Regions from separate parts of the Rheinheimera mangrovi genome, predicted to be linked through region 2. Evidence: predicted binding sites of a transcription regulator. Region 2 holds the regulator's gene; the other holds the start of a gene.
The links. The regulator FNR, encoded in region 2, switches genes on or off when oxygen is low (the NO sensors DNR and NnrR bind a similar motif). The targets are predictions, from matches to a motif close to TTGATNTANATCAA.

Region 1 (3,881 bases), 240 kb from region 2:
CGCAAAGCAATTTAGTCAGCAGCTTGAAAAACACAATTATGCGAATTGGCAGGGCTACATTGGCTTGAGTAGTAAAAACAATTATGTCGACATAGTGTCTGCTGTGCACTGTGAGGTTTGGCATTACCTGGTCGATGGTATTCAAGTCGAAGCTGTACTGATGTATCCGAAACAGGCTGATAAACTGCCTGTGGTCCTTTACCACAGAGGGGGGAATCGTGCTTTATCTGCCATGAATTTTAGTGGTGTTGCACGTTTACTTCATTTCGCCCGGCACGGTTATCTGGTGATTGCCAGCAATTATCGGGGCACCGACAGCTGGCCTTTGTACAAAACAGATGGTTCAGTGGAGGTGGCCGCTCAGCCTATAGGCCAGGATGAATATGGCGGGCAGGATGTGGATGATGTGGTTGCATTGCTGCAACTCCTTAAAGACTATCCTCAGGCGGATAGCCGTCGGATTGGGCTTTATGGCGTAAGCAGGGGCGGCATGATGGCGTTTCAGGTTGCTTCGCGTTTGCCGCAGGTTAAAGCTCTGGTGGTTAAATCCGGCGTGTATGATTTAGCGGGCCAACTGCTAAAGCGTCCTCGTATGGATCAAACCTATCGTGAGCTGATCCCCGGTTATTCAACTGGGGCAAAGCAGTTACTTGATCAACGCTCTCCTCGTTATGTGATCAACAAGATAAAAACAGATCTACCCATTTTACTTTTGCATGGTGATCAGGATGATCGGGTGGATGTGCAGCAGGTTTTACAAATGGCTGATGTGCTGAAGCTACAAAACAGGCCGCATAAGTTAGAGGTGTTTGAAGGGGGCGATCATTTCCTGCGCTCCTTTAACCATCAGCTTGATCAGCAAACTTTTGACTGGCTGAAACTGTATCTGTAAAAAGAAAGCCGGTTCGGTTTTATTGCGCTGACATCAGCACACCGAACCGGCGTTCCAGGGAACAGATAGCAAAGAAACTTCGCTGATGATGAGAGGTCCTGTTTCAGTTTGCTGCGTTTTGAAGTTCAGCGGTTTGCGACAGATGCTGTGGTTCTGACATTTTTTTATTTTGTTTCCAGTAGGCTTCCTGAGTCAAAGGAGACAGGATCTGACCTGCGTACCAGACCGGGATATGGGTCTGGAAATAATACTTTTCAGTTTTTTTACCTTGGCTGAAAAACCAGACCGTCTGACGGGATGCCGCACCGTTAACAACAATGCTACGTCCTAAAAAGTACTGCTCAGGTTGCTGGTCTGGATACTGTGCTGCAAATTCCTTTAACACTTCGGGTGTCAGCACAATACTGACATTGCGCCTGTCACGGTAATCGTATTCGGTATTCAGATACACCATAGAGCCCACTTTGGCCGCATTATTTATCTGCAACGAAAATAATCCAGGTACAGTCTGCGGTGCTGCTTGTTCTGACAGCACTATGGCATCCCAGGCTGTTAAACCCTGTTTAGCAGGAGCATGGACTTCTTGCAGCGCACAACCAGTTAAAGTAACCAATAGCAGTGAATACCATAAAACAGCTTTCATTCAGTCCATCCTTGTGGTGATTGCGCTTTTCTTTTTTGAAAGGCAAGCGGGGTTTATCTGCGGCGACCAGTAGTGTGAATCATCTGCATGTTATATCAATAATATAACAAAAAAATTACACAAACCAATAGCTTCTGTTGATCCTTATCAGCATTTTAATCTTTAAATCTAACTACACTACACACTACTTTTATCCACAGCACAGGATTTCTATGCGTTGTCATTCAGCCGAACAAGCTCTTTCGTTGATCCAAAATGATGAAACTATCTGGTGCCATTCAATGGCTGCAACCCCTTATGCCATGCTCGCCAGCCTAGCGAGGGTGGCACTTGATAAGCAGAATTTAACCTTACTCAGTTTACATACCGAACACAGCGACGTTTTAGCCGCCGCAGAACTGCAGGGACATTTACGTCAGCGGGTATTTTTTGTTGGCCGTCCCAGCCGACCTGCGGTCAATGCCGGACTAGCTGACTATGTTCCGGCTTTTTTATCGGAGATCCCTAAGTTATTCCGCAGCGGCGAACAGAAGCTTGATACCGCCATTATTCAGGTGTCTCCACCCGATAAACATGGCTTATGCAGCCTTGGTATTTCAGTGGAAGCCACCAGAGCTGCGTTGCAATCGGCGAAAAAAATCATAGCGCAGATCAATCCGGCTATGCCACGCACTCACGGCGACTCCTTTGTGCATCTGACTGACTTTGCGGCTTATGTTGAGCTGGAAAGTCAAATTCCTTTGCATCTGCCTGCAGCCCAGGATCCGATCACAGCGCAAATTGGCCGCAATGTCGCAACTTTAGTGCGGGATGGTGATTGTCTGCAGATGGGCATAGGTGCCATTCCTGATGCGACTTTAGCTTGCCTTGGCGACAGGCAACACTTAGGCATTCATACCGAGATGTTTTCCGATGGTGTGTTGCCGCTGCTGGAAAAAGGCGTGTTCACCAATCGCAATAAGAAAAAACATCCGGGCAAAATAGTCACCACTTTTGCGATGGGCAGCCAGGCTTTATATAACTTTGTTGATGACAACCCTGAAGTGGTGTTTTTGGATGTAGCCTACACCAACGATACCGCCGTGATCCGGCAAAACCCGCAGGTGATGGCGATCAATAGCGCTTTGCAGGTGGATTTGTCCGGTCAGGTCTGCGCGGATTCACTTGGCACCCGCATTTATTCTGGGGTAGGTGGCCAGATGGATTTTGTCCGTGGTGCCGCTTTGTCTGAAGGCGGACGTTCAGTGATTGCATTACCTGCCACAGCCGCTGGCGGCACAGTATCCCGCATTAGCTCTTTATTGGCACCGGGTGCTGGCGTGGTCACCACCCGTGCTCATGTGCATTATGTGGTGACTGAATATGGTGTGGCTAATTTGCGTGCACGTAGTTTAACCGAACGAGCCAGAGCTTTAATTGAGATAGCTGCACCACAATTCCGGGAGCAGTTGGCTAAAGCTGCTTATGACGATTGGGGCTTACTGGTTTAACCTTGTGATCCTTATGCATTAAAAAGCCCTGATTTGAGTTCAGGGCTTTTGTTTTCAGGAGTGACCAGCGAGCATTCAGCAAGGGCTGTAGGTTATTCTGAGCATGGAGCTAAAAAATGATAAGTGGTGACTGTACAAGACACACCTTCTTTTGTTGTTGAACATACAGTCGCTTTTGTTGTTTTCGGGCACATGCCTTCAATGCCGCCTGTACCGCCATTGCCACTGCCCGGGCTTGAACCACCACCAGAAGAACCATTCTCCACAACGGTAATATGACTTCCTTTAGAGATAAACTCCATAATGCAAGGAGATGGCATGTCATTTGGGTCCATATAGTTATAAACACCACCATCGCCTGTTAGTGTACTTAATTCATGGCCACCAATGATAGAACCTGCCCGATCCAAATAGAATTTCAAATGAATCGATTTAATGCCTCTCACATCGATATTTCCGCCGTAATCGACTTCAAATGAGAGTCTATTCTGCCAAGGGTCTCCTACACTGATCACATGGTAAAGGGGATTTTGCTCATGGGTCCGATCCACTTTTGTTGTAATGCCTGGAGTGACTGAGAGGTTCATTTCACTTGATGTCTGGCTTATTGCTGCACTGGTAATATAATCACGCCAGCTGCGATCCGCTACATGTGCTGTGATTCTATCGGCCATTTCTTTGTTGAGCTCAGCTTTCACTGAGGTATCAGTCAGATAGCCTATTAGGCTTTTACTACACTCTGTTGATGTTGACTGTGTGTTAAGCCTTACAAAGGTCTGGTTCGTTAATTGCGTAGTCGCTTGGGCTTGATAAACCGCATCTCGTATCGTCTGATGTAATGTATAAAAGCCTTGCA
Region 2 (3,881 bases):
CTCACGGGCAGTCGAGTACTTTTCGATGTCTTTTTCGCGGCAATAGGCCAAAGGACGAATGACAATATGCTCGCCGTTGTCACTAATCAGCTTAGCTGGCATCGACTTCATTTTGCCGCCGTAGAACATATTTAAAAACATGGTTTCAATCATGTCGTCACGGTGATGGCCTAAGGCAATTTTAGTGGCGCCCAACTCTTTGGCCGTGCGGTATAAAATGCCCCTGCGCAAGCGTGAGCATAAAGAGCAGGTGGTTTTGCCTTCAGGAATTTTGTCTTTGACAATAGAGTAGGTGTCTTCGGTGACTATCTGAAAATCCACGCCGATACGGGTTAAATAACCAGGCAGAACATCCGCTGGAAACCCAGGTTGTTTCTGATCAAGATTCACCGCCACTATGGAAAACTGAATAGGGGCAGATTGTTGTAAATTCAGCAGAATATCCAGCAAGGTGTAGCTGTCCTTACCACCGGACAAACACACCATCACCTTGTCACCTTCTTCAATCATATTAAAGTCGGCAATGGCTTGACCAACGCCACGACGCAGGCGTTTGTGTAATTTATTCAGGTTATATTGTGCTTTGGCTTCTGCTGCATGTGACATAAAACAACGACCCTACGGAAAAATGGCGCGTAGTATAACCAACTACGCGCCAGCTTTGTAGCGTGTGGAACTTAATGTTTTGTCAGTGGACAGACAAAACCTGCAGGTTTGACTGCTAAGACGTCACAATCGAGCCTGTCTATCACATGCTCAGCAGTATTGCCAATAATGGCTGCTGATAAACCAGTGCGGCCTATGGTACCTATCACCACCATCTCGGCATCCAGTTGTTGCGCCAGTTTAGGGATCACATCTTCAGGCATCCCTTCGAGTACATGAGTCTGAGCCGATGGCAGTTCAAATTCCAATGCCAGCTTTTGCACCGCGTCCAGATGATGAGTTTTCATGGTCTGGTTGTATTCCTGCGGATTAAATTCAGGAATTTCAATGGCAATATTCACAGGTGTACCAGGGAAGGCGTTAACCAGTTGCACTTTGCCATTCAGCAGCGTTGCAAGTTGTTTGGACTGCTGAATAATGCGTTGGTTTAGCGAGCTGTGGTGCGTCTGCTCGCTACCGGCATTGACTGCCGCCACTATATTGCCATGCTCAGGCCAGTCATGATCTTTCACCAGTAATACAGGGCATGGGCATTTACGCAAAATATGCCAGTCGGTTGGGGTGAATATCATGGATTTCAGCACATCATGATCATGTGTGCCTTTGATCACCAAACTGTAATCTTTCTCCAGTACAGCCTGGACTATGGCTTCAAAAGGCCTGTTGTGCCAGACCACCTGAATATCCACCTTCAGACCCTGTTCTCTGTGTTCTGCAACCAGTTCACTGATCCAGAGTTCACGGTCATTGATCACGGCCTGGCGCATCGATTCGCGCTCTTCGCCGGATAACATAGTGGTCATTTCATAGGAAAAATCGTAAATAGATAAGAAAGCCGTCAGTTGACAGTCTTGCAGTTTGGCCAGTTGAACCGCCCGATTCAGAGCTTTTTGTTCAGCCACTGAAGGGTCTAGTACTACCAGTACTTTAGGATATAAGGTCATATCATGCTCCTGCTAAGCTAGGGCTCACCCTGTAAGTGTAGCCAAGGTAGCGAAGGTAGGCTGATAAGTCCTTGTGCTGGATCAATAAAACCCTTGGTACCAGTTATATGGTTACTTTGGGTTTACCAATCTGTCAGCGAGCGATAGCGGAACCACCAGCCAGTTTGCTTAAAGCGTCAGGATTGCTGATTGAAATCAGTTTTCCGTCCACCTGTATTAAATCGTCCTTATGGAATCGACCTAATAAACGACTAATAGTTTCAACCGTCAGGCCTAAATAGTTGCCTATCTCACCTCGGGTCATGCTTAAACGGAATTCTTTTTTTGAAAATCCACGATTGGCAAAACGCTGGGAAAGGTTAGTTAAGAAGGCTGCCAGCTTTTCTTCGGCATTTTTGCGGTTCAGTAACAACAACATTTGTTGGTCGCCACTGATATCCTGACTCATCAGTCGCATCATTTGTTGACGTAACTTTGGCAGTTCACCCATCAGATGATCCATCTGACTGTAGGGGATTTCACAGACCATCGCAGTTTCCAGTGCCTGAGCAAAGCTTGGATGTTGCTGCTCGCCAATGGCATCAAAACCTATCACGTCACCAGGTAAATGAAAGCCGGTAATTTGTTCTTCACCTGACTCAGTCAGGGTAAAGGTTTTAAAAGAACCGCTGCGCACAGCGTATAGAGAATGCAGCGTAGTTCCTGCTTCAATCAGGAAGTCACCTTTGTGCAGTGGTTTTTTGCGTTCAATAATATCATCCAGTGTGTCCAGTTCAGCATTATTAAGGCTGAAGGGCAGGCACAGCTGACTAAATCCGCAGTGTTGGCAACTCAAATTTGAACCGGACATAAGTATTCCTTTATGGCAACTTTCCCAGCTTAGAAAAGTCGCGGCGCTAATGCAATAGCTATAGTGTAAAGCGCGTATAAAGCTAATAGAAAAGCTGCGCTGGTTCTGACCCATTTGTTATTTTTAAACTGACTTAACTGGCGGGCAAAACTGCCAACGGCCAGCATAGCAGGTAAGGTTCCTAAGCCAAAAGCCAGCATCAGCATTGCACCTTGCCAGGCGCTGCCACTGGCCAGACTCCAGCCTAAACTGCTGTAGACCAGACCACAAGGTAAAAAGCCCCAACACAGACCATAAGCTAAGGCTTTTGAACTGCGATCCAGAGGTAACAAGGCCTTAGCGAGTGGCTGGATCTTGCGCCATAAAACTGCCCCCAGCTTTTCAAACAGCGTCAGGGCAAACCATAAGCGAGCGACGTAAAAAGCCATCAGCAATAACAGCATACCGGCCAGTAATTTTAACCAAAAGAAACTGATGCCGAGTTTGACCAGTACCGTTGCACCAAATGCTCCTGTCAGAGCCCCTAATAAGCTGTATGTCGTGATACGACCGAGGCTGAGCATGAACTGCAGCTTGAGTTGTTGTAGCAAATTAAGCTGAGGCATAGCGAGTTGCAATGCGCTGGCAATGCCGCCACACATCACCAGGCAGTGGCTACTGCCTAAAAAACCTATGCTCAGGGCTGCCAGCAGGTTAAGCGTAAGTTCTGGACTCATTGCGGAGGCTGTTTATCCGGATCAACTTCTGGTTTTACGGCTTGCTTTTCTTCTTCAAACAAAATACTCATGCCTTCTTTGTTTAAATCATCAAACTGGCGGCTGCGTACCGCCCAGAAAAAAATGCCCAGACCAATACAGACAAAAAGTATCGCAATAGGGATCAGCACATAAATAATACTCATGCTTTAAGTAACCTCAGTGAATTTGACACCACTAAAATAGAGCTGAATGACATACCAATCACCGCCACATAAGGTGAGACAAAACCAGCAACAGCCAAAGGAATAATCACCAGATTATACCCCACAGCCCACCACAGGTTTTGTTTTACGATGCGTTGCGCCAATACAGCGCCTTCAATCAGTTCCTGTACTAAATTCAAATCATTATGCAGTAATACCACATCGGCCTGATTTTTCGATAAATCCGTGCCTGAATCCAGAGCCACAGATACATGGGCGGCATGAAAACAAGGACTGTCGTTAATGCCGTCGCCTAACATCAGCACTTTATCACCCCGGGCAACAGCTAAGCTGATTTGTTCAACTTTTTGCTCAGGGCTACAGCCTTTAAAGACCTGATCAAGCTGCAATTGCTGTTGCACTTCTTCCACTTGAGCAGAAGAGTCACCCGTCAGCATGGACAAGGCTAAACCACGTTGTTTTAACGCTTGAACAAGTGCAGGCACTTCTGGGCGCAATG

Region 1: a site for FNR is predicted at 1,673-1,686, ahead of EK374_RS08815 (acetyl-CoA hydrolase/transferase family protein). Genes of this name have one in related genera too.

The regions. Positions count from the first base shown of each region.
Region 1 is NZ_CP034683.1:1,946,450-1,950,330, forward strand. Features, by position in the region: gene EK374_RS08805 (alpha/beta hydrolase family protein) at 65-892, shown strand; gene EK374_RS08810 (hypothetical protein) at 996-1,535, opposite strand; gene EK374_RS08815 (acetyl-CoA hydrolase/transferase family protein) at 1,748-3,025, shown strand; gene EK374_RS08820 (hypothetical protein) at 3,118-3,881, opposite strand, start outside.
Region 2 is NZ_CP034683.1:2,188,253-2,192,133, forward strand. Features, by position in the region: gene ttcA (tRNA 2-thiocytidine(32) synthetase TtcA) at 1-606, opposite strand, end outside; gene uspE (universal stress protein UspE) at 678-1,610, opposite strand; gene fnr (fumarate/nitrate reduction transcriptional regulator Fnr) at 1,744-2,460, opposite strand; gene EK374_RS09865 (sulfite exporter TauE/SafE family protein) at 2,490-3,176, opposite strand; gene ccoS (cbb3-type cytochrome oxidase assembly protein CcoS) at 3,173-3,361, opposite strand; gene EK374_RS09875 (heavy metal translocating P-type ATPase) at 3,358-3,881, opposite strand, start outside.